Regions from separate parts of the Halomonas sp. 3F2F genome, predicted to be linked through region 4. Evidence: predicted binding sites of a transcription regulator. Region 4 holds the regulator's gene; each other region holds the start of a gene.
The links. The regulator sigma-54, encoded in region 4, starts transcription at its own class of promoters, with help from an activator protein. The targets are predictions, from matches to a motif close to TGGCACNNNNNTTGCTNT.
Positions count from the first base shown of each region.

Region 1 (5,332 bases), on a different contig from region 4:
CACCAATAATCTCAGCACTCAACCCTTCCGGTACGCTGACCGGGCGCTGGCGCTCTCTTGCATGAGCGACCGCACGGCGCACCAGCGCCAGCGCTTCGTCCACATCAAAGGGTTTCGGCAGGTATTCAAAGGCGCCCCCTTGGTAAGACGCCACGGCACTGTCGAGATCCGAATGCGCGGTCATCACAATCACCGGCAGGTCAGGGTGTGCATCACGCACCCGGGACATTAAATCCAGCCCATCAATGCCGGGCATACGAATGTCAGTCACCAGCACATCCGGTGGATTTTCTAACAGTCGCTCCAGCGCGGTATCGGCGCGTTCAATACACTCTATATCCAGGTCTGGCTGCGCTAAGGCCCGCTCTAATACCCAACGGATGGCGCGGTCATCATCGACAATAACCACTCGTGCTACATCGGTTTGTGTCGCCTCAGTCATGACGCTTCTCCGGTGAAATTAACAACCAATGGAATCAGTAAACGAAATTCGGTATGCCCTGGGCGTGAGTCGCATTCGATCAATCCTTGATGTTGGTGCAAAATCGATTGAGCAATTGATAGCCCTAGGCCGCTACCTTCAGCGCGCCCAGAAACCATGGGATAGAAAAGCGTTTCACGTAACGTTTCAGGTATGCCAGGGCCATTATCAATAACCCCCACTTCACTGACTAAACGATGGCGTTCAGCCCCCAGCGTAAATTGGCGGCGTGCGCGGGTGCGCAGCATAAGTTCCGGCGAAGGCGTTGCTGCATCACTCATGGCCTGTACCGCGTTACGTGCCACATTCAACACCGCTTGAATCATTTGAGATTCATCGCCAGAAAGATCCGGCAAACTCGGGTCATAATCACGACGGATCTCAATATGCGGATGCTCGGCAATCAGCAGCGCTCGCACCCGCTCTAACACCTTATGGATATTGACCGGCTCATGTTTGACGATGCGATTGGGGCCCAACATGGAGTCGACCAAATCTCGCAGCCGATCCACCTCTTCCACAATAATATGGGTGAATTCACGCAGTGCAGGATCATCCAGATCGCGCTCCAATAATTGGGCAGCACCACGAATCCCGCCTAAGGGATTTTTAACTTCATGAGCCAAGCCCCGCGCCAACACTTTGATGGTCTCTTGCCGGGTGGTCAGCGCTTCTTCCCGGGAAATCTGCATTAGCCGATCACGGGGCTCTACTTCGAGTAATAGTTCATCGGCTGAAAGCGGGGTCACGGTGTAGTCCACCGTTAATGGCTCGCTGTTCAGCGGCGTAATGCGTGCTTCGCGTTGGGTATAGGGATGAAAGGCATCCCGCGCTTTAGCGAGGACATCATCAATACTCTCATCGCCCCCTAACAGAGTGTCTAAACTAATGCCCTGCACACGGCTAAAACTCACCGCTAGCAACGCTTCCGCTGCCGGGTTCATCCAACGAACACGGAGTTCACCGTCTAGCAGTAAGACTGCAGTGGTGAGGTGTTCAAGTAAGCGCTGGTACATGGCGTATCCTGAAGCGTCGCTGTAAAAAATAGCGTTATCGAGCGTATGAAAGAGAAACTGCAAAAAGCGCGCCAATTGGCCACTTGCACGGCTAATGAGCAGGGGGCGGGGATGTAGCGAGCCGTTATAGCGCAGTCCGAGCGGTCAGCCTGTCACTTATTGCACCATTATAGTGCGCATGACTCATCATCAATAAAAATACTCACCGCATCAGTGCGGCGCCGCAGACAGCGTTCTCCCCTTGCAAACAGACCTCTTCGTCTCACTATTCAGTGGTATAAAAAAACCCCGCCGAAGCGGGGTTTTAGGCCAGTCACACCCGAGGGAGTGATACTAGCTGCTGTGCTTAGCAATCGCTCTTAACAGCTGTAGTACATATCGAACTCAATCGGGTGAGTGGTCATGCGAATGCGCTCCACTTCTTCCATCTTGAGGTCGATGTATGCATCGATCATATCATCAGTAAACACGCCACCTTCGGTCAAGAACGCGCGGTCTGCATCGAGTGCTTCCAACGCTTGGTCCAGGCTGTTGGCAACGGTCGGTACTGACTTACCTTCTTCTGGCGGCAGGTCGTACAAGTTCTTATCCATGGCATCGCCAGGATGAATCTTATTCTTAATACCGTCGATACCCGCCATCAGCAGCGCCGCGAACGCCAGGTAGGGGTTAGCAGTCGGGTCAGGGAAACGTGTTTCAACACGCTTACCTTTCGGGCTGGCGGTATACGGAATACGGATAGAGGCAGAACGGTTACGAGCGCTATAAGCCAACATAACCGGCGCTTCAAAGCCTGGCACCAAACGCTTGTACGAGTTAGTAGACGCGTTCGTGAAGGCGTTCAGAGCACGAGCGTGTTTGATCACACCGCCAATGTAGTAAAGCGCCATTTCGGAAAGCCCAGCGTACTCGTCACCCGCGAACTGGTTCTGGCCATCTTTCCAGAACGACTGGTGTACGTGCATACCAGACCCGTTGTCGCCTACCAGCGGCTTCGGCATGAACGTAGCAGTTTTGCCGTAAGCGTGAGCCACGTTGTGGATCACGTATTTCATTTCCTGAACTTCGTCAGCTTTCTTCACCAGCGTGTTGAATTTAACGCCGATTTCGTTCTGACCCGCGTTAGCAACCTCGTGGTGGTGAACCTCAACGGTCTGGCCAATCGCTTCCAGGGTGTTACACATTGCACCACGCATGTCATGGAAACTATCAACCGGGGGAACCGGGAAGTAGCCGCCTTTAACGCGCGGGCGGTGCCCCAAGTTGCCACCTTCTACCTGATTACTGGTCGCCCAAGCACCTTCATCAGAGGTGATTTTGTACATGGAACCCTGAATGTCAGATTTCCAATGGACTTCGTCGAAAATGAAGAACTCAGGCTCAGGGCCAAAGAAGGCGGTGTCGCCCAGGCCGGTGGACTGCAGGTAAGCTTCTGCGCGCTTGGCAATAGAACGCGGGTCACGGTCATAGCCCTGCATAGTGGCAGGCTCGATGATATCGCAACGCAGGATCAGGGTAGCGTCTTCGGTGAAGGGGTCGAGGAAACCAGTGCCATCTTCAGGACGAAGAATCATGTCGGATTCGTTGATGCCTTTCCAGCCCTCGATAGAGGAACCATCGAACATCTGACCATTTTCAAAAAACTCTTCGTCCACGTCCCGTGCCGGTACGGTGACGTGCTGCTCTTTACCGCGCGTGTCGGTGAAACGCAGATCTACCCATTTAACATCATGTTCTTCGATTAGCGCGAGAGTCTTGGCTGACATAGTGTCCTCCGGTATGAACGTGGCTTAAGCTTGTGACAGTAAGCTACCGATAAAAGAGTTATTAAACAAACCGGCTATCGTTGTAGCACGCCGAGAGGCATCTGCCTACGACCCGCTAGCCGCTGCCTAATACCAAGCACGGAACATGCCAACTCTGCACCAATATGGCATAAAAAAACAACAAGCATTTGTTTTATAAAAGATAAAAAATAAAATACTGCGCTTCTTCATGTAGCATAATGCTCTGCGAAAGAACGAACTTAGCCCTAAAAAGCCACCTAGCTCAGAAAAACGCACCAATAAAGACCAACCAGAGACCCGCAAGCACCAACATGGTGCATATCAAGCATCTATTATTTTCCTCATCACTGTGAACTTTAGCTTGATACCAAAAGAAACTCACACCTACAATTGATTACAAACAGATAGATTTAATAACAAACAGGTTTCACAACACAGGAAGCCACTCACATGGGCACGGTCTGCTTTATTGTTGATGCGTCAGTCACAGGTGCCCTTTTACCACGTCACCTGCGCGCTATTCGCCAAACAGGCTTTGCAGACCACACACTTCCCATTATCGTGACCAGCGCCACCGCCGATCCGCGCGTGCCGGACATTGAGCAACGCTACCGCGCGCACTTTCTTGTTACCCCTTCCCAGCCACTGGGCGCAAGGATCAATCAAGCCGCATATCTCAGCCAAGCTGATTGGTTGCTGATTGCAATGCAGCAACGGGCGCTAACAGCCAAACTATGGTGTTTACTTTATCCCCAGCTAGACACGTACACGCTGGATGCTCTTTTGATTGGCAGCGAACCACCCCGCTTATCCGAACGCTTACTCCAGTGCTTTTTAGGCGCAGGCGTCGCTGTTCCTCCCTACATCGCCATCAGGCGCACGTGGCTAGAACGGTTGGGGGGCTTAGACCCAGAGCTAGATGAAGCAGCGCTTGCTGATTTACTACAGCGCCTTTATGCCTGCCCTACCCGTTTACAAACCTTCAGCCTGGAAACATCAGGGCTTACCCGAGACTCGCCATCAAGGAGTAACAAACCCTACCGGCCACCTCCCAACTCGCATACGGATACTTAACGTCTCTTATGGCTTAGGATCTCCTGTTGGTTAAACGCTCAAATGCTTGCCCAATAGCACTGCCCCCGCCGTCATAGTGTTAACCATACTATTCAACACGAATAAGCCAATACCATCGGCAAGAATCGGTTAATGCACTAACCAACGTGAAAACAGCACACAGAAAGGTATTACCCCCACGGCTGTTGAAGACAAGTTCTTTTGAAGACTTGTTCTTTTGAAGACAAAGCTATCCAACCAGCGAATGTGAGTGCAGCGGATCCACGACATCCCCATGCTTCAGCAGTGATTGGCTCTATCACACCAACGCACACTACACTTAAACATCACGCTATCTGATACCGCTCAACAAAAGGACACTGACAATGCATCAGCATATCGAATGGGACGAACCTGGCAGCGCAAGCGTTGTAGAGTTTTTTAAGAATGACCCCGACCACACGCCGCCCTACCCAGGCGCCATGCTCTCCGCCCGTTATCTAGGCCGCATTGTGCGGGTAAAAGTAGAAGCCTATCGTGATGAAGATGCCGTCAGCATCGGCAGCGTTGCCGCCATTCTTGACCGACACGGGCACCACCACGAATCCCACCACAAGCTTAACGTAGGCGACATCGTCCGACTTCCCGATGACAAACGCGCGATGGAACACTGGGACGAGGACGATTAAGAGTAACCGCCATCACAAACTACGAAAGCAAAGCGCGCCCTTTAAAGGGCGCGCCTTAACAAACCGTATCAACGGAAACATTTACCCCGCTTTCTGAATTTCTACCGAATGCGGGTAAGGTATTGAAACACCTTGCTTATCAAAGGCTTCTTTGACAGCTTTCGTCATATCAAATTTCACATCCCAATAATCCGCCGCATCGACCCAAAGCCGCACGGTAAGGTCCACACTACTGGCTCCCAGGTTAGTGACTTTTACCCAAGGTGCGGGATCACCATGGATACGGCTGTCAGCCTCGGCCAAGCC
Region 1 covers NZ_JABUZE010000182.1:89,981-95,312, reverse strand. Annotated here, with positions in the region: gene glnG (nitrogen regulation protein NR(I)) at 1-442, opposite strand, end outside; gene glnL (nitrogen regulation protein NR(II)) at 439-1,497, opposite strand; gene glnA (glutamate--ammonia ligase) at 1,857-3,263, opposite strand; gene INT21_RS18765 (hypothetical protein) at 3,735-4,358, shown strand; gene INT21_RS18760 (hypothetical protein) at 4,724-5,026, shown strand; gene INT21_RS18755 (mechanosensitive ion channel family protein) at 5,108-5,332, opposite strand, start outside.
Region 1: the regulator sigma-54 is predicted to act here: its motif matches at 1,554-1,571, upstream of glnL (nitrogen regulation protein NR(II)).

Region 2 (5,332 bases), on a different contig from region 4:
AAATACGACGCAGAAACTTTTCACGATGGGCATATTGGAGCGCCGCCCCAGCGCCAGCACAATGCCGATAGGCAGTGCGCCCACCATACCGACGGTGGCCAGCAGCAGGGTTAGCAGTAAGCCACCCCAGCGATGCGTAGGCACGCGAGGCATGTCAAAGTAGCCGCCGTGCAGCAGCACATAGGCAACGATGGGGAAACCGACGAGCGCGAATATCGCCACCCAACGTTTGAGGGGCAGGCGGGGAATAGCTAGCCAGGCTATCAGCGTAAAGAAACCAGCAAAGACGATGTTGGCTCGCCAGATTTCCTCACGGGGATACAAGCCGTAGATAAACTGGGTGAAGCGTGCATTGATGAATACCCAGCAAGCCCCTTCCCGAGAGCAGTCATCTCGTGTGGTGCCGATCCAATCAGCATTCAAAAACGCCCACTGAACGGTGGGAACGACAAGCAAATAGAGTATGTAAAGCCCGATTAGGGTAAAGATAGTATTGATCGGGCCGTTGAACAGATTGGCACGTAGCCAGGCAACCGCCCCGACAGAACTACTGGGGGCTGGCCGCTCTTTAATGATTGTTTGATTATGGATCATGTAAATATCCTCACCGTCGGCCTAGCGTTCAACCAGTGCCACTCGGGCGTTGAACCAGTTCATAAACATGGACACCAGCAGGCTGATGGTTAGGTAGACCGCCATGGTCATTGCAATGACCTCAATGGCTTGGCCGGTCTGGTTCAGCGTGGTGCCTGCAAACACCGAGACAAGGTCGGGATAACCGATGGCGGTTGCCAGCGACGAGTTCTTAATCAAGTTCAAGTACTGGCTGGTTAGCGGCGGAATAATGACGCGCAGTGCCTGAGGGATAACCACCAGACGAAGTACCAGGTTACGTGGCAGGCTTAGTGCCTGTGCAGCTTCCGTTTGCCCGTGCGAAATTGCCTGAATGCCAGAGCGGACAATTTCAGCAATAAACGAGGCGGTATAAATCGACAGTGCCAGCCAAAGCGCGAGGAACTCAGGGATTACCGTAATACCGCCACGGAAATTAAAGCCGCGTAGTTCCGGCATTTCCCAGGTGACTGGCACGCCAGTGGCAACTAGCACTAACAGCGGTAAGCCAAAAATCAGTAAAAACGAGATCCAGTAAGCCGGTAGGCGTTTGCCTGTGGCTTCATGGCGACGCTTGTTCCATATCACCAGGGCAATACTGGCAACAATGGCGACAAGGAAGGTAAGAGGGATCAAGCCAAAGCCAGACTCAAACAGCGGTTGGGGTAAATACAGTCCGCGTACGTTGAGAAAGATGACTTCACCAAATGCCAGGCTATCTCTGGCGCTTGGCATCGTGCGTAATACCGCAAAGTACCAGAAGAATATTTGCAGTAGCAGCGGGATATTGCGGAAAGTTTCGATATAGGCAGTGGCTAAGCGCGCTAGCAGCCAGTTAGGCGACAGGCGGGCGATGCCCACAATAAAGCCAATGATGGTCGCGGCCAATACCCCTAGGCCACCCTCCAGCAACGTATTCAGTAAGCCGACCAAGAAGGTGCGGCCATAAGTGCTTTGAGATGAGTAGTCGATCAGACTCTGCACAATCCCAAAACCTGCGGTGTTGCCCAAGAAACCAAACCCGGTGGTGATACCACGTGCGGATAAGTTGTCTTGGACATTACCGACAATGTAGAACAAAAAGGCTGCCACAGCGGCGACGAGGAGTAGCTGGAAAATAAGCGCACGTTTGGCGCGATCTCGCCAAAACGGCGGCTTGTGGCCAGCGGGACGAGTGTTAGGGCTTACGGACATGGAAGGCGTCTCCGCGATACGGACGGTCAATCAAATGGCCCGCCGATGCCCTTGGAAGGATGGGGCGGCGGGCCGGGGTCAAACGAGACGCTTAGCGAATCGGCGGTGCGTACTGGAAGCCACCTTGGTTCCAGAGGGCGTTAACACCACGTTCAATTTCAAGCGGAGAGCCCATACCGACGTTGCGCTCAAAACTTTCACCGTAGTTACCGACTTGGCTCAGGATGTTGTAGGCCCAATCGGCTTCTAAGCCCATACCTTCACCGTAGTTGCCATCTTGGCCAAGTAGGCGGGCAACATCAGGATTCTCAGAGCTGAGCATCTCTTCGGCATTTTCGCTGGTGACGCCATACTCTTCGCCGTTAATCATGGCGAATAACGACCACTTCACGATGTTAAACCATACATCGTCGCCTTGACGTACCACAGGGCCCAGAGGCTCCTTGGAAATAATGTCGGGTAGAATGACCGCGCTGTCCGGTTCATCTAGCTGAATACGCAGTGCCGCCAGCTGAGACGTATCCGAGGTTAATACATCACAGCGCCCAGACTGGAAGCCACCCACGGTTTGTTCAGAGGTATCAAATACAATGGGGTCGAACTGCATATCGTTGGCGCGGAAGTAGTCGGCTACGTTGAGTTCGGTAGTGGTGCCAGACTGAATACAAATAGCGGCACCATCCAATTCGTCTGCACCACTCAGACCCAGATCGCGGTTAACTAGGAAGCCGATACCGTCGTAAAAGGTCACGCCAGTGAAGTTGAGGCCCAGGGTGGTGTCACGAGTGGTGGTCCAGGTGGTATTACGTGATAGTACGTCGACTTCGCCAGACTGCAGGGCCGTAAAGCGCTCTACGGCGTTCAGGGAAATGTAGTTCACCGCATCAGCATCACCGAGAACGGCGGCGGCAACGGCACGACATACGTCAACGTCGAGTCCTTGCCAGTTACCTTCATCGTCCGGGGCGGAAAAGCCTGGCAGGCCGTCGCTGACGCCGCACTGTACGGCGCCGCGTTCCATCGTGTCTTCTAACGTATCAGCTTGAGCAGTGGCGACACCGGCCAACGTGATAGCACCCGCGGAGGCCAGCAGTACCAAGTGTTTTTTATTCATCATGGTCGTTCCCCTTACTCGATTTAATGTCGTTATGCATGCAGATGCATGACACTAGAAGCTAGCAAGGAAGGTGCCAGAAAGGATATGTCGTCAAATTCAGCGCTTTTCAACGCAAAATGCCTGCTGTATACGAAAGTATTGGTGCAAAAAGAAACATTAGCGACTAGTGATTGCTCTATTTTGATGCATAGTCGCTAATGTGGCTGTTAGCTTAAAAAATAGTGTCGCTCAGTGTGATGGATTAACGGGCTTGAAGGATGAACAGGGTTAACGAATAGGGGGTGCGTACTGAATGCCACCATCTTTCCACAAGGCGTTTAAGCCTCTGGCAATCTTGAAATCAGAGTCGGCACCAACGTTTCTATCAAAGATATCGGCGTAGTTACCCACCTGCTTGATGATTTGGTACGCCCAATCGGTATTGATGCCCATTGGCTCGCCAAAGTCACCATCTTGACCAAGCAGGCGCATGACATCAGGATTCTCCGAATTAAGCTGTTCATCTACGTTAGCTTGTGTAATGCCCAGCTCTTCCGCATTTAGCATGGCAAACAGCGACCACTTCACAAGATTGAACCATTGGTCATCATTTTGACGAACGGCTGGGCCTAGCGGTTCTTTCGAGATAATTTCAGGGAGCACGACCGCCATGTCGGGATCAGCAAGCTGCATCCGCTGGGCATACAGTTGGGAAGCGTCGGAGCTTAAAACGTCGCAACGGCCCGCTTCAAAGCCGGCAATAGACTGCTCAGGCGCATCAAAAACGACAGCATCATAAGTCATGCCGTTGATGCGGAAGTAATCAGAAAGATTGAGTTCGCTGGTGGTGCCGGACTGGGTACAAACTGCCGCGCCATCAAGCTCTTTGGCGCTTTGCACGCCTAGATCGCTGGCCACCATAAAGGCTTGGCCATCGTAGTAACTTACGCCGGTAAAGTTCATCCCCATCGTTGTGTCACGGCTTGAGGTCCAGGTCGTGGTGCGTGATAGGACATCGACTTCGCCAGACTGCAGCGCGGTGAAACGTTCTACCGAGTCGAGTGGCACGAAATCTACTTTTGTCGCGTCACCAAGCGCCGCAGCGGCTATGGCACGGCATACATCGGTATCCAGGCCCCGGTATTGGTCGTTGTCATCTAATGACGAAAAGCCTGGCTGGGCAGCGTTGACGCCGCAGCGCACGCTATCGCGCTCTTGAACGGTTTCCAGCGTGCTGGCCATGGCCATCGCAGGTACTAAAACACCAATTCCTACTCCCAACCAACGAACGGTTTTCATTTGTTATTCCTTAACGTGAAAGGGCAAGTAAACGTAAGCACATAAAAAAAGCCGAGCAATGCTCGGCTTTTTGGCTATTCGCAGGCGCTAAGTTATGCGAAGGCTTTACGCATAAAAGGCGGCAGCGATAGTGCACCACGGTGAGCATCACCAGTGTAGTACTGTAGCGGCATTTTATGCTCAGCGGCAGCCTGTTCGCGGAAGCTTTCAACGCTGGTCGCTTTACCGGCCAGCGTGACGCTCCACCAGCCAGAAGGGTAAACCGGCTGTGGGAAGGGCAGTGTGGCCACGCTATCAAAGCCCGCTTCACGCATATCGTTACGCAGTTCGCGAATAATAGAGCCGCTGTGGTAAAGCGGTGATTCGCTTTGCTGCACCATCACGCCGCCATTTTTTAGAATACGGTGGCAGCGCTTCAGGAAGTCGGTTTTAAACAGCCCTTCGGCGGGGCCGACCGGGTCGGTAGAGTCGATAATCAGCACGTCGATGCTCTCGTCGGCAGCGTCGTCTACCCACTTCACACCGTCTGCAAACAGCAGCTCGGCACGCGGGTCGCCGTTAGCTTCTACCAGCGCTGGGAAGAAACGCTCGGCGGCCTTGGTAACTTCTTCATCGATGTCGATTTGCGTCACTTTTTCAACGCCCGGATGACGCAGCACTTCCTTCAGCGTGCCGCAGTCGCCGCCGCCAATAATCACTACCCGCTTGGGGTCTTGATGGGTGAACAGCGCCGGGTGGGCAATCATTTCGTGATAGAGGAAGTTGTCGCGATCGGTCAGCATCACGCAGCCATCGAGCACCATCAGGTTGCCGTAGGTCTCCGTGGTATACACTTCCAGGTGCTGGTAGGGGCTTTGCACATCCAGCAATTTCTCAGTGACTTTCAGCGAGAAAGCGCTGCCGTGGCTATCAAATACTTCGGTAAACCACTGGTCGTCGCGTAAATCGCTCATTACTTTGCTCCTGGGCGCGGGGCGTTCGTTTGGGTAGGAATGCCTTGATGATACTGCGGGCTTAAATCGTGCAGCGCCTCCATAAAGGCGGTGACGTGGTCAGGGTTGGTGAACTGGCTGATGCCATGGCCCAAGTTAAAGACGTGGCCCGGGCCGTGGCCGTAGCTCTCCAGTACGC
Region 2 covers NZ_JABUZE010000189.1:116,570-121,901, forward strand. Annotated here, with positions in the region: gene INT21_RS19915 (amino acid ABC transporter permease) at 1-594, opposite strand, end outside; gene INT21_RS19920 (amino acid ABC transporter permease) at 616-1,806, opposite strand; gene INT21_RS19925 (amino acid ABC transporter substrate-binding protein) at 1,898-2,923, opposite strand; gene INT21_RS19930 (amino acid ABC transporter substrate-binding protein) at 3,191-4,201, opposite strand; gene speE (polyamine aminopropyltransferase) at 4,294-5,154, opposite strand; gene hemE (uroporphyrinogen decarboxylase) at 5,154-5,332, opposite strand, start outside.
Region 2: the regulator sigma-54 is predicted to act here: its motif matches at 2,982-2,999, upstream of INT21_RS19925 (amino acid ABC transporter substrate-binding protein).

Region 3 (5,332 bases), on a different contig from region 4:
CCTGGGCGTTCTCTACTGCCTTGTCCGACCAAGCGTAGTAGAGTGCCGTTTGAGCCATCCAGTTACCCCCCTGGTAGCGCCAGCCTAGCTCCACCTGATCTGTCTCGATGGCAGATAGAGGGTTGTTATTGACACTCACCTCGGGGCTCTTGCCGTAGTATTTGGCGGGATCTGGCAGCTCGAAGCCCTGGCTAAACTGCAGCCAGTTCTGGTGACCGTTGCCGTAATCGTAGAGGGCGCTGGCATTCAATAGCGTGGCTTCGTAATCGTTCTTACCGCCGGGAATACCCTGGAAATCGCCCACTTCGACATCCATATGCTGCTGCCGCAACCCTGCGGAGAGCTTAAGCGCCTGGGTGGCCTGCCAGTCACCTTGGACGAAGCCCGAAAGCCCGTCCACCTGATAGCCTGGGTAGCGGGGCTCAACGCCCGAAGCCTGCTGCACCAAACCTCCGGTGGCATCTGATACATCGGTATTAAACAGCATCTGGCTGGCATCGAATTTTTCGCGATCCAGGTCGAGCCCATAGGTCAATGAAATGTCATCACCCAGGCGCGACTCAAACAGCGCTTTAATACCGCTTAAATCAGTATTTTGTTGCGATGCACGAAACTGCAGGCCATCCGAGACAGGGTAAGGAAAGGCCTGGAAGCTGGATTCCTCTTCTCGATGGAAGGCCTGTAGATAGAAGTTTTGTCCCCATAGGTTAGCGTGGTGATAGTTGACGTTGACCAGCTTGCGGTCGGTTTCCGGGTCGCGCTGTGAACGGTAGCCGTCGCGAATCTCGGCATCGTTCAAGTTGGGCGTGGCTGCGTCGAGGTTGGGAAAGTAAACCCCCCGGTTACCTTCGTAACCGGAACGATACAGCTGGGCGCCCAGTTCCAGGCTCTGTTCATCGGTCAAACGGAACGAGAGGTTGCCCAATACATCAATGCTGCGATTGTCCTGCAGGTCGGTCTGGGCAATATCGGGAAAGATCTCCTGACCACTGCCGTCATAGTGACGGCCGTTGTCCACAATGGAGGTACCCAGATAGCCCTGAACCCGCTCATTGCCGCCGCTGATCGATTGCGACAGACGTCGATCCATATCATCGCTGTTGTTGAAGCCTGTGGTGATGCCTGCTTCGGTGCGCCAGTTCAGGCCTTCTTCGCCTTTGCGCGTAATGATATTGATCAAGCCCCCCGTAGCACCGCCGCCATACAGGCTGCTGGCGCCGGAAAGCACTTCTACACGCTCAATATTGAAGGGATCGATGGCATCGAACTGACGGGAAAGCCCACGCGAACTGTTCAGAGATACGCCATCGATAAGCACCTGCACGCCCCGACCACGCATGTTTTGCCCATAATTGGTGCGCCCTTGCGGTGCTAGATCCAGCCCCGGCACAAGTTGCCCCAAAGCCGTCTTTAGGTCTGCACCATTGCGGGTCTGCTGTTGCAGCATCTCTTTATCAATCACCCATACCGCGCCAGGTATCTGACTGATCTGGGTTGGGGTGCGGGAGCCAACCACCACCATGGTATCTCCAGCGTTTGCGTTTAGCGTGGATCCAGACGTTGTGTTTTGGGCGAAAACAGCGCCGGAAAAGCCTAGTAATAGACCCGTGCCAATGAGTGTAGCCGTTGAAGAAGACCAGTCAGACATGGTGAACAATCCGCGAGCAGTTAGGGAGTAGGAGGCGGAGAGTATCACCACAACAATCAAAGTCAATGATATTGATTCGTGTTTATTAAGTGGGTATGACGCTCTTTACGTCATCAACATCAACGTATTAAGCCACCACTTAGTCGGCAATAGGCGTCGTCAACCTATTGCCGTCCGTTCTGGATTTAGGCGGGCTTGTCATCCTCTGAACCATCACTGTTCGGTTCAGGAGCGGGGGTTGGTGGTGCTTCTGCTTCAATGGGGGAAGGGCTCGTTGAGGTAGACGCTTCCACGGCGGCCTCAAGGCTGGCCACTTGGCGCTCTAGAGCTTCAACGCGTGAGCGGGTGCGCTGCAATACATCCATCAAAATATCAAAGTCTTCCCGTGACACCAGCTCCAGCCTGTCAAAGGCACCACGCACTACCTGCTGTACGCCTTTTTGAATATCTTCCGGGGCTTGGGAGGCGTTCTGTAAACGATCCCCAATTTGCTGGGCTAAACGGCTAATGCGATCTTGAGGCGCCATCGCTCTCTCCTTAAATGACCACGCATAAATGTGCACTGCTTACTAATAAGGATACGCAACCCGCCGTCGATGCGCATGCATCGTTTGCAAATTAGCCTCTGGCCTCTCTTTATCGGCGGGGTGCATCGAAGGAGTGCATCGAAATAGAGCGCCGCGTTTTTATTCATGTTCTTTTATGGTGCAAGCGGGCAGTGGCGGCGGCTACTAAGTCTTCCTTGCCACCGAAAAACCTTAATTTTTATAAAACAAACTGCTGACTTATAAGAAAAAAAAGTTGGGTGGCACGGTATGCGCATTAACGAGATAAGCAGTTAATTCGGGCGGCGCTGCCGCTACCTAATCCAGCAGGGGAGATCCGGGATGAAACTCATCACCGCTATCATCAAGCCATTCAAACTTGACGACGTTCGTGAAGCGCTCGCTGACAACGGCGTTCAGGGCATCACGGTGACTGAAGTTAAAGGCTTCGGTCGTCAAAAGGGGCATACCGAGCTGTATCGGGGGGCAGAGTACGTCGTCGACTTTCTACCCAAGGTAAAAGTTGAAGTGGCCGTGGACGACACCCGGTTAGAGAGCGTATTGGAAGCGATCTGTAGCGCAGCTAACAGCGGCAAGATCGGTGACGGCAAGGTGTTTGTGACACCGCTTGAAGACGTTATTCGGATTCGGACAGGCGAACGCGGTGCAGACGCCGTTTGAAGCTGTTTTTTCGGATCATTTCTATAGTTCAACGGGGAACTTAAAATGAATGAGTTGACTGATCTGAGCTACGCGCTCGACACGTTTTACTTCCTAATTTGCGGCGTGCTCGTCATGTGGATGGCCGCTGGCTTCTCAATGCTTGAGGCTGGCTTGGTACGTTCGAAAAACACCGCCGAGATTCTGACCAAAAATATCGCGCTGTTTGCGATTGCCTGCACCATGTACTTGCTGGTGGGTTACTACATTATGTATTCCAGCAGCGCGGGTGGCTTCCTACCCAACCTTGGTTTCTTGATTGGCGCTGAAAACAGCGTGGATGCAGTGACCGCAGGCGGTGATGATGCGCCTTACTACTCAATGCGCTCTGACTTTTTCTTCCAGGTAGTGTTTGTGGCCACAGCCATGTCGATTGTGTCTGGTGCGGTTGCTGAGCGCATGAAGCTGTGGGCATTCCTGGCCTTCGCAGTAGTGATGACAGCCTTTATTTATCCGGTGTCTGGCTACTGGACGTGGGGCGGCGGCTGGTTGTCTGAAGTCGGCTATTCCGATTACGCGGGTTCCGGCATTGTTCACTTAGCGGGTGCCGCGGCTGCCTTAGCGGGTGTATTGGTGCTTGGCCCACGTAAAGGTAAGTACGGTAAAGATGGGTCTATCCACGCGATTCCAGGCGCCAACATGCCGCTGGCCACACTGGGTACTTTTATCCTTTGGATGGGTTGGTTCGGTTTCAACGGCGGCTCTGAACTGAAAATGTCCGACATCAGCTCTGCCAACAACGTTGCTCAAGTGTTTGTTAACACTAATGCGGCGGCTGCCGGTGGCGTGCTTGCCGCACTGATTCTTGCCAAACTGTGGTTCCGTAAAGCGGACCTTACCATGGCGCTTAACGGTGCACTGGCTGGTCTTGTCGCGATTACTGCGGATCCTCTGTCGCCTTCTGCGCTAGGCGCTGCGGTGATTGGAGCGGTGGGTGGCTTGATCGTTGTCGCTGCGATCGTCACGCTGGACAAACTGAAGCTTGATGATCCGGTCGGTGCTATCTCGGTACACGGTGTGGTGGGTATCTGGGGCGTGCTGGCGGTTCCGCTGACCAATGGCGACGCTTCTTTCGGCGCACAGCTGATCGGTATCGTTGGTATCTTTGGCTGGGTATTCGTTGCCAGCCTAGTGGTGTGGCTGGTGCTGAAAGCCATCATGGGTATCCGCGTTAGCGAAGAAGAAGAGTATGAAGGTGTCGATATTGCTGAGTGCGGTCTTGAAGCCTATCCTGAATTTAGCGTTAAGAAATAAGCTTACGCTAATGAAATGAGCTGGCGTGCTCTTTTGGCCTCCCCTAACGGGAGGCCTTTTTGCCTTAGTGCATTGTTACAATCCATAGGCGCTGATTTTTTATTCTCTGCCTGTAGCGGTGTATGCTTAACGCTAACGGGCTTGGCTAACAGCAGTGTCCCGCCAACCTTTAATAAAAGGCCACCAAGCTAGAGGATGTCGCAATGAAATTGATCTCAGCCATTATCAAGCCGTTTAAGCTTGATGACGTACGCGAATCGCTCTCTGATATCGGCGTGCAGGGCATTACGGTAACGGAAGTGAAGGGCTTTGGCCGTCAGAAAGGTCACACAGAGCTATATCGTGGTGCAGAGTACGTGGTGGATTTTCTGCCCAAAGTAAAGCTAGAAGTTGCGGTAGATGACGATATGGCGGAACAGGTTATTGATGCCATTACGCAGGTTGCCAATACCGGCAAAATCGGCGATGGCAAAATCTTTGTTATGCCGCTGGAGCAGGTGATTCGTATTCGTACCGGCGAAACCGGTAAAGACGCGGTTTAATCGCGACGGGTGCTTCGCAGCCTAAAATTACCAAAACGCCCCGCTAAGCGGCCTGCTTAGCGGGGCGTTGCGTTGTTACTTACGAGTTGGCAAACCTTTCCTTGCCTTCTATTTCTGACTCTTCACTTCTTACTTTTCACCCCTTACTTCTCAACAAAGGCACGCTCAATCACGTAATCGCCCGGCTCGCCCATCCGCGGGGAAATATTCAGGCCCAATTCGTCTAGCAGCGCGCTAGTGTCGTCGAGCATGGCGGGGCTGCCGCAAATCATCGCGCGGTCTTGGCGCGGATCAATCGGCGGAAGACCGGTATCTTCAAACAGCTTGCCGCTGCGAATGTGATCGGTTAGGCGTCCCATGGTGTGGAATTCTTCACGGGTAACCGTGGGGTAGTACACCAGCTTCTCGGCAATCTCTTCGCCTAAATACTCGTGAGCAGGCAGCTCTTTGGTAATAAAGTCGGCATAGGCAAGTTCAGATACTTCGCGTACGCCATGCACCAGCACAACTTTTTCAAAGCGCTCGTACACTTCTGGGTCTTGGATCAGGCTCATAAACGGTGCAAGGCCTGTTCCGGTGGAAAGCATGTAAAGGTTGCGGCCGGGAAGCAGGTCATCGCATAC
Region 3 covers NZ_JABUZE010000189.1:97,344-102,675, forward strand. Annotated here, with positions in the region: gene INT21_RS19830 (TonB-dependent receptor) at 1-1,648, opposite strand, end outside; gene INT21_RS19835 (accessory factor UbiK family protein) at 1,834-2,175, opposite strand; gene INT21_RS19840 (P-II family nitrogen regulator) at 2,536-2,874, shown strand; gene INT21_RS19845 (ammonium transporter) at 2,920-4,167, shown strand; gene glnK (P-II family nitrogen regulator) at 4,371-4,709, shown strand; gene INT21_RS19855 (ferredoxin--NADP reductase) at 4,853-5,332, opposite strand, start outside.
Region 3: the regulator sigma-54 is predicted to act here: its motif matches at 2,455-2,472, upstream of INT21_RS19840 (P-II family nitrogen regulator).

Region 4 (5,332 bases):
CGGCGTTGAGCGCGAAGCCTGCCCTCTCGACTTAGCACCGACTAGCTCAACCACAGCAGCACTTGCCTTGGGTGATGCCTTAGCCGTGGCATTATTAGAAGCACGTGGTTTCACCGCGGAAGATTTTGCGCTTTCACACCCAGGTGGAAGCCTCGGCAAACGCCTACTTTTGCGTGTAAAGGATTTAATGCACAACGGATCACGCCTCCCCCAAGTAGCATTAGGCAGCCCGCTACGGGACGCACTGTTGGAAATTACTCGCCAAGGGTTGGGCTTTACCTGCGTAGTCGATAGCGAAGGACGCCTTGCCGGCGTTTATACCGACGGTGACTTACGCCGAACGCTGGATCAGTTCCATGATCTACGTGACGTCCTAGTTGATGATGTGATGACACGTCCTGGAAAACGTATTGGCCCCGATGTGTTAGCGGCTGAAGCAGTACGCATCATGGAAGACAGCCGAATCACCGCACTGGCGGTCGTGGATGATCAGCAGCGCCCCATTGGCGCGCTGCATATGCATGACTTACTTGCTAGCGGTGTCATTTAATCGTTCTTTTCAAACATTAATAACGGAGGCTTCATGGCCCTACCTGACGCTCTACAAGACCGGATTCGCCGCGTAAGATTGCTTGCCATTGACGTTGACGGCGTACTTACCGATGGCCGCCTTTATTTTCAAGCTGACGGTATCGAAATCAAAGCGTTTCATACCCAAGATGGCCACGGCCTCAAACTTTTGAAGCGCGTCGGAATCCATGTTGCCTTAATTACTGGGCGTGATTCTCCCATGGTCAGCCAACGTGCTGCGTCGCTGGGCATTACCCACGTGTATCAAGGGTGCGAGGATAAACTCACTACGCTACGCGCGCTTTGCCAACGCCTAGATATCACGCTTGAGCAGGTTGCTTATTGTGGTGACGACCTACCAGACCTTGCTCCAATGAAACGTTCTGGCGTAGGCATCACCGTCCCTAATGCTCCTGATTATATGCATACCCACGCTGACTGGATCACCGATCGGCTTGGTGGCCACGGCGCTGTACGTGAAATCTGCGACACCTTATTGATGTCTCAAGGCCATTGGGATGCTGTTTTAGATACGTACCTACACGGCCAATCGTAATGCGCTTTTGGGTTAAAAAACGCATTTGGATAACCATCATGGTGCTTGCCTTAGGTGGCATACTGGTATGGTTGGATCCACGCGGCCCTCAAGACCAATCAATCGACGCTGAGGCTCGCGCTCAAGAGCCCGGCCATGTATTAGAGAATGCAGAAATCACTCTGTTTGGTGACACCGGTGCCATCCAGCAGTCGCTGACGACGCCACGCTTAGTCCATACCCCTCAAACGGCGATGACAGATGTCTTCTCCCCCAGGGCGACACTATTCGATAGCGAAGAGCGTCAATGGCTAGCGACGGCGGAGACCGGCACCCTAAATACTGACACGCAGGTGCTCACACTAGCTGGCTCAGCCCAATTACTTGCACCCGACGAGGGCTGGCAGCTGAATACAGAGTTATTACATTATGATGGCACCACCCGTCATGCTTGGAGCGATGCCGAAACCATACTTCAGCAACCGCCCCAGCGCATTGGCGCTTCACGCATGGATGTATGGCTGGATGATAGCCAGATCCGCTTAACCAATAACGTGCGCGGCGTTCACCCGCCTGCCACTCGTTCTCAGTAGGAGTCGCGATGAACGCTCTTATTCGCACGGCACTCTTCGTCATTGCGCTACCCATTTCAGCGGCAGCGCTACCGGTCATGGCACAAAGCCAAGCCCCCGTAGAAGTAGAGGCTGACCGTTTAGATCTCGATCAACGCGCAGGCACTGCTGTGTATTCAGGCAACGTCGATATTCGGCAGGGCAATATGCAACTGCGTGGAGATCGCGTTGAGATTCAGCGCAACGATGCTGGCGAGCTATCGCGCGCCGTTGCAACCGGTGGACGAGCCTATATACGCAACCAGCTCGAAGACCAAGCTAGCCCAATGGAAGGCTGGGCAAAGCGCATTATTTATCATGTTGCCGAGCGTCGGGTAGAGCTCATTGACCAAGCGGAACTGACCCAGCAAGCAGATCGCTTTGAAGGTGGACGCTTAGAGTATTTTATCGACCAAGGTGTGGTTCAGGCGCGTTCTGATGTTAGTGGTAGTGAACCACAACGTATCCGCATGACTCTTCAGCCGGAACAATAGGAGTGTCCAGTGGCGACAAATAACGCAGAGCCTGCACCTCAAACCACAGCCTCAGAATCAGCGCCGATAAAAACCCTTTATGCTCGCCACCTAGCCAAAAGCTATAAACGCCGCCGTGTCGTTAAGGATATTAACCTAGAGATATCTCAAGGCAGCGTGGTAGGGCTACTAGGCCCCAATGGCGCTGGCAAAACGACATCGTTTTATATGATTGTCGGCTTGGTAAAGTCTGATGCGGGAAAGGTTGGCATTGACGAGCTTGATTTAACCCATGCCCCCATGCACGAACGTGCAATGGCAGGTATTGGCTACTTGCCTCAGGAAGCCTCTATTTTTCGCAAACTTTCTGTCGCCGACAACATAATGGCAATCCTGGAAACTCGTAAAGAACTCGATCGTAGCGCCCGGGAGCAGCGCCTTGAGTCGCTACTGGAAGATTTTCACATCACGCACATTCGTGACAACTTCGGCATGAGTCTTTCGGGCGGAGAGCGTAGACGTGTTGAGATCGCACGCTCCCTCGCGACAGAGCCTGCCTTTATTCTGCTTGATGAGCCGTTTGCCGGCGTTGACCCGATCTCAGTGGGTGATATTAAAACGATCATTCGAGCCCTCAAAAAACGCCATATCGGCGTACTAATCACTGATCATAACGTCAGGGAAACACTAGATATTTGCGATATTGCCTACATTGTAGGTGACGGTCATATCATCGCCAGTGGCCCCCCTCAGGAAATTCTCAACAACCAGCGGGTAAGAGACGTTTATTTGGGGGCTGATTTCCGCCTGTAAACAGCCACCTGCAAAAAAAATAGTAGTGGTGGCATAGTTATTGCACTTGCACCAAGCCATAACTCGCACTAGGGTGGAGCTTTCTGATTAACGAGTGGTTCTCAGATGGTCATGAAAGCTTCTCTTCAATTGCGTATCGGTACACAGCTGACCATGACACCTCAGCTGCAGCAGGCCATCGCCCTGTTACAGCTATCAACGCTGGACCTCCGTCAAGAAATTCAGCAAGCACTTGATGCCAATCCAATGCTTGAGCAGGAAGATGAGTTCGGCGAACAGGCCGTTAGTGAACCCCAGGAAGTTGAATGGTCCGAAAGCATTCCTAACGAACTCTCAACTGACAGTGACTGGTCAGACACTTATCAAGACCTAGGTAGCCATGGTGCCAGCAGCGAGGGGCCTGACTTTGAGCGTCAAGCCGCTGGTCAAAGTTTGCATGGCCACTTACTTTGGCAACTCGCCATGACAGATTTTTCACCACGCGACCATGCCATTGCTGAAAGCCTCATCGATGCACTGGATGCCAACGGCTACCTAACTCAACCTCTCAATGACATTCGCGAAGGACTTAAAGCCCAAGGGCATGAAGGCCTTAGCCAGCGTGAAGTTGAAACAACCTTGCTGCGCCTTCAACAGTTTGAGCCCACCGGTGTATTTGCTCGCGACCTGCGGGAGTGCTTAATGCTGCAGCTCGCCTCACTACCCGAAGATACACCGCTGCTGATGCCTGCCAAGCGCTTAGTGCGTCAATTTCTTGAAGCGCTCGGTAAAGATGATGTGCGTTTGCTAAAGCGGCGGTTAAGTCTAGATGATGAGCAGCTTGATGACGTAATCCGCTTGATCCGCAGCCTGGACCCTCGCCCCGGGAGCGCCTTTGGCGACACAGATGACAGCTACGTAACGCCAGATTTAGTCGTCCGCCATGACCACGAAGGATGGCACCTGGAGCTAAACCCAGAGGCACTGCCGCGCTTGCGCATTCAACCTGACTACGCAAGCCTCATCAAACGGGCTGACAAGAGCCAAGATAACCAATTTTTAAAAGAGCATCTCCAGGAAGCGCGCTGGCTCATCAAGAGCCTTTCAAGTCGAAATGATACGCTACTGCGGGTGGGCCGAGAAATCATAGCTCGCCAGATAGGCTTTCTGGAACACGGTGAAGAAGCCATGAAACCGCTGATCTTAGCCGATATCGCAGACGCCGTTGAAATGCATGAATCTACTATTTCCAGGGTCACCACCCAGAAATATATCCATACCCCGCGCGGTGTGTTCGAACTCAAATACTTCTTTTCCAGCCAAGTAAGTGGCCAGGACGGCGGCGACAGTCACTCCAGCACCGCCATCCGGGCTCGAATCAAAAAACTGGTGCAAGATGAACCGCCCGGCAAACCGCTCTCAGACAGCCGCCTCGTGGCGCTATTGGAAGAGGGTGGCATTAATGTAGCAAGGCGAACGGTGGCCAAATATCGTGAATCAATGGGTATTCCCTCTTCAAGCGAGCGCCGCCGTTTACGCTAATAAAACAGTGCTAACGAGACAAAGTCTGTCTAGGGGCTTTGCAATAGCGCAAAAAGGGTTACAATCGAAGAACAGTCCGATGGATAAGGAGCACGTCAATGCAAGTAAATATCACTGGTCATCACGTAGATCTGACTGACGCCTTGCGTGACTATGTAAATGAGAAGCTGGAACGCGTTGAGCGCCATTATGACAATATCACCACCGTACAAGTGACCTTATCTGTTGAAAAGGAGCGTCAGCAAGCTGCCTGCACCCTGCATGCTGCAGGTGCCGATCTACACGCAGAAGCATTAGACAATGATATGTATGCTGCGATTGATGCACTAGCGGACAAAATTGACCGTCAACTCGTTAAACACAAGGAAAAAGCACAAGCTCGCGCCCAAGGCGCTGGCGTGCGTTAACTCAATGACGTTGGAAACCATACTTCCCCCGGAGCGCGTGCTGTATGACGTCCCCGGGGGCAGCAAAAAAAGGGTGCTGGAATTTTTCAGCACCTTTATTGCGCAAAACACGCCAAGCCTAGATAGCCAAGAAGTCTTCAGCCGCCTGATTGGTCGTGAGCGTTTGGGTAGCACTGGAATAGGCAACGGCGTTGCCATTCCTCACGCCCGTAGCCCTCACTGCAGCTCGCCTATCGCTGGTTTTTTAAAGTTAGCCGAGCCTGTAGATTTCGATGCTATTGATGGCGATCCCGTCGACCTTGTTTTCGTACTTTTAGTACCCGAAGAGGCGGACGACACGCACTTAGCCTTATTAGGGCAAGTGGCGTCTATCATGAACAGCGTTGACACACGTCAGCAGCT
Region 4 covers NZ_JABUZE010000130.1:83,602-88,933, forward strand. Annotated here, with positions in the region: gene INT21_RS12900 (KpsF/GutQ family sugar-phosphate isomerase) at 1-550, shown strand, start outside; gene INT21_RS12905 (KdsC family phosphatase) at 584-1,126, shown strand; gene lptC (LPS export ABC transporter periplasmic protein LptC) at 1,126-1,698, shown strand; gene lptA (lipopolysaccharide transport periplasmic protein LptA) at 1,707-2,210, shown strand; gene lptB (LPS export ABC transporter ATP-binding protein) at 2,277-3,002, shown strand; gene INT21_RS12925 (RNA polymerase factor sigma-54) at 3,108-4,523, shown strand; gene hpf (ribosome hibernation-promoting factor, HPF/YfiA family) at 4,622-4,930, shown strand; gene INT21_RS12935 (PTS sugar transporter subunit IIA) at 4,935-5,332, shown strand, end outside.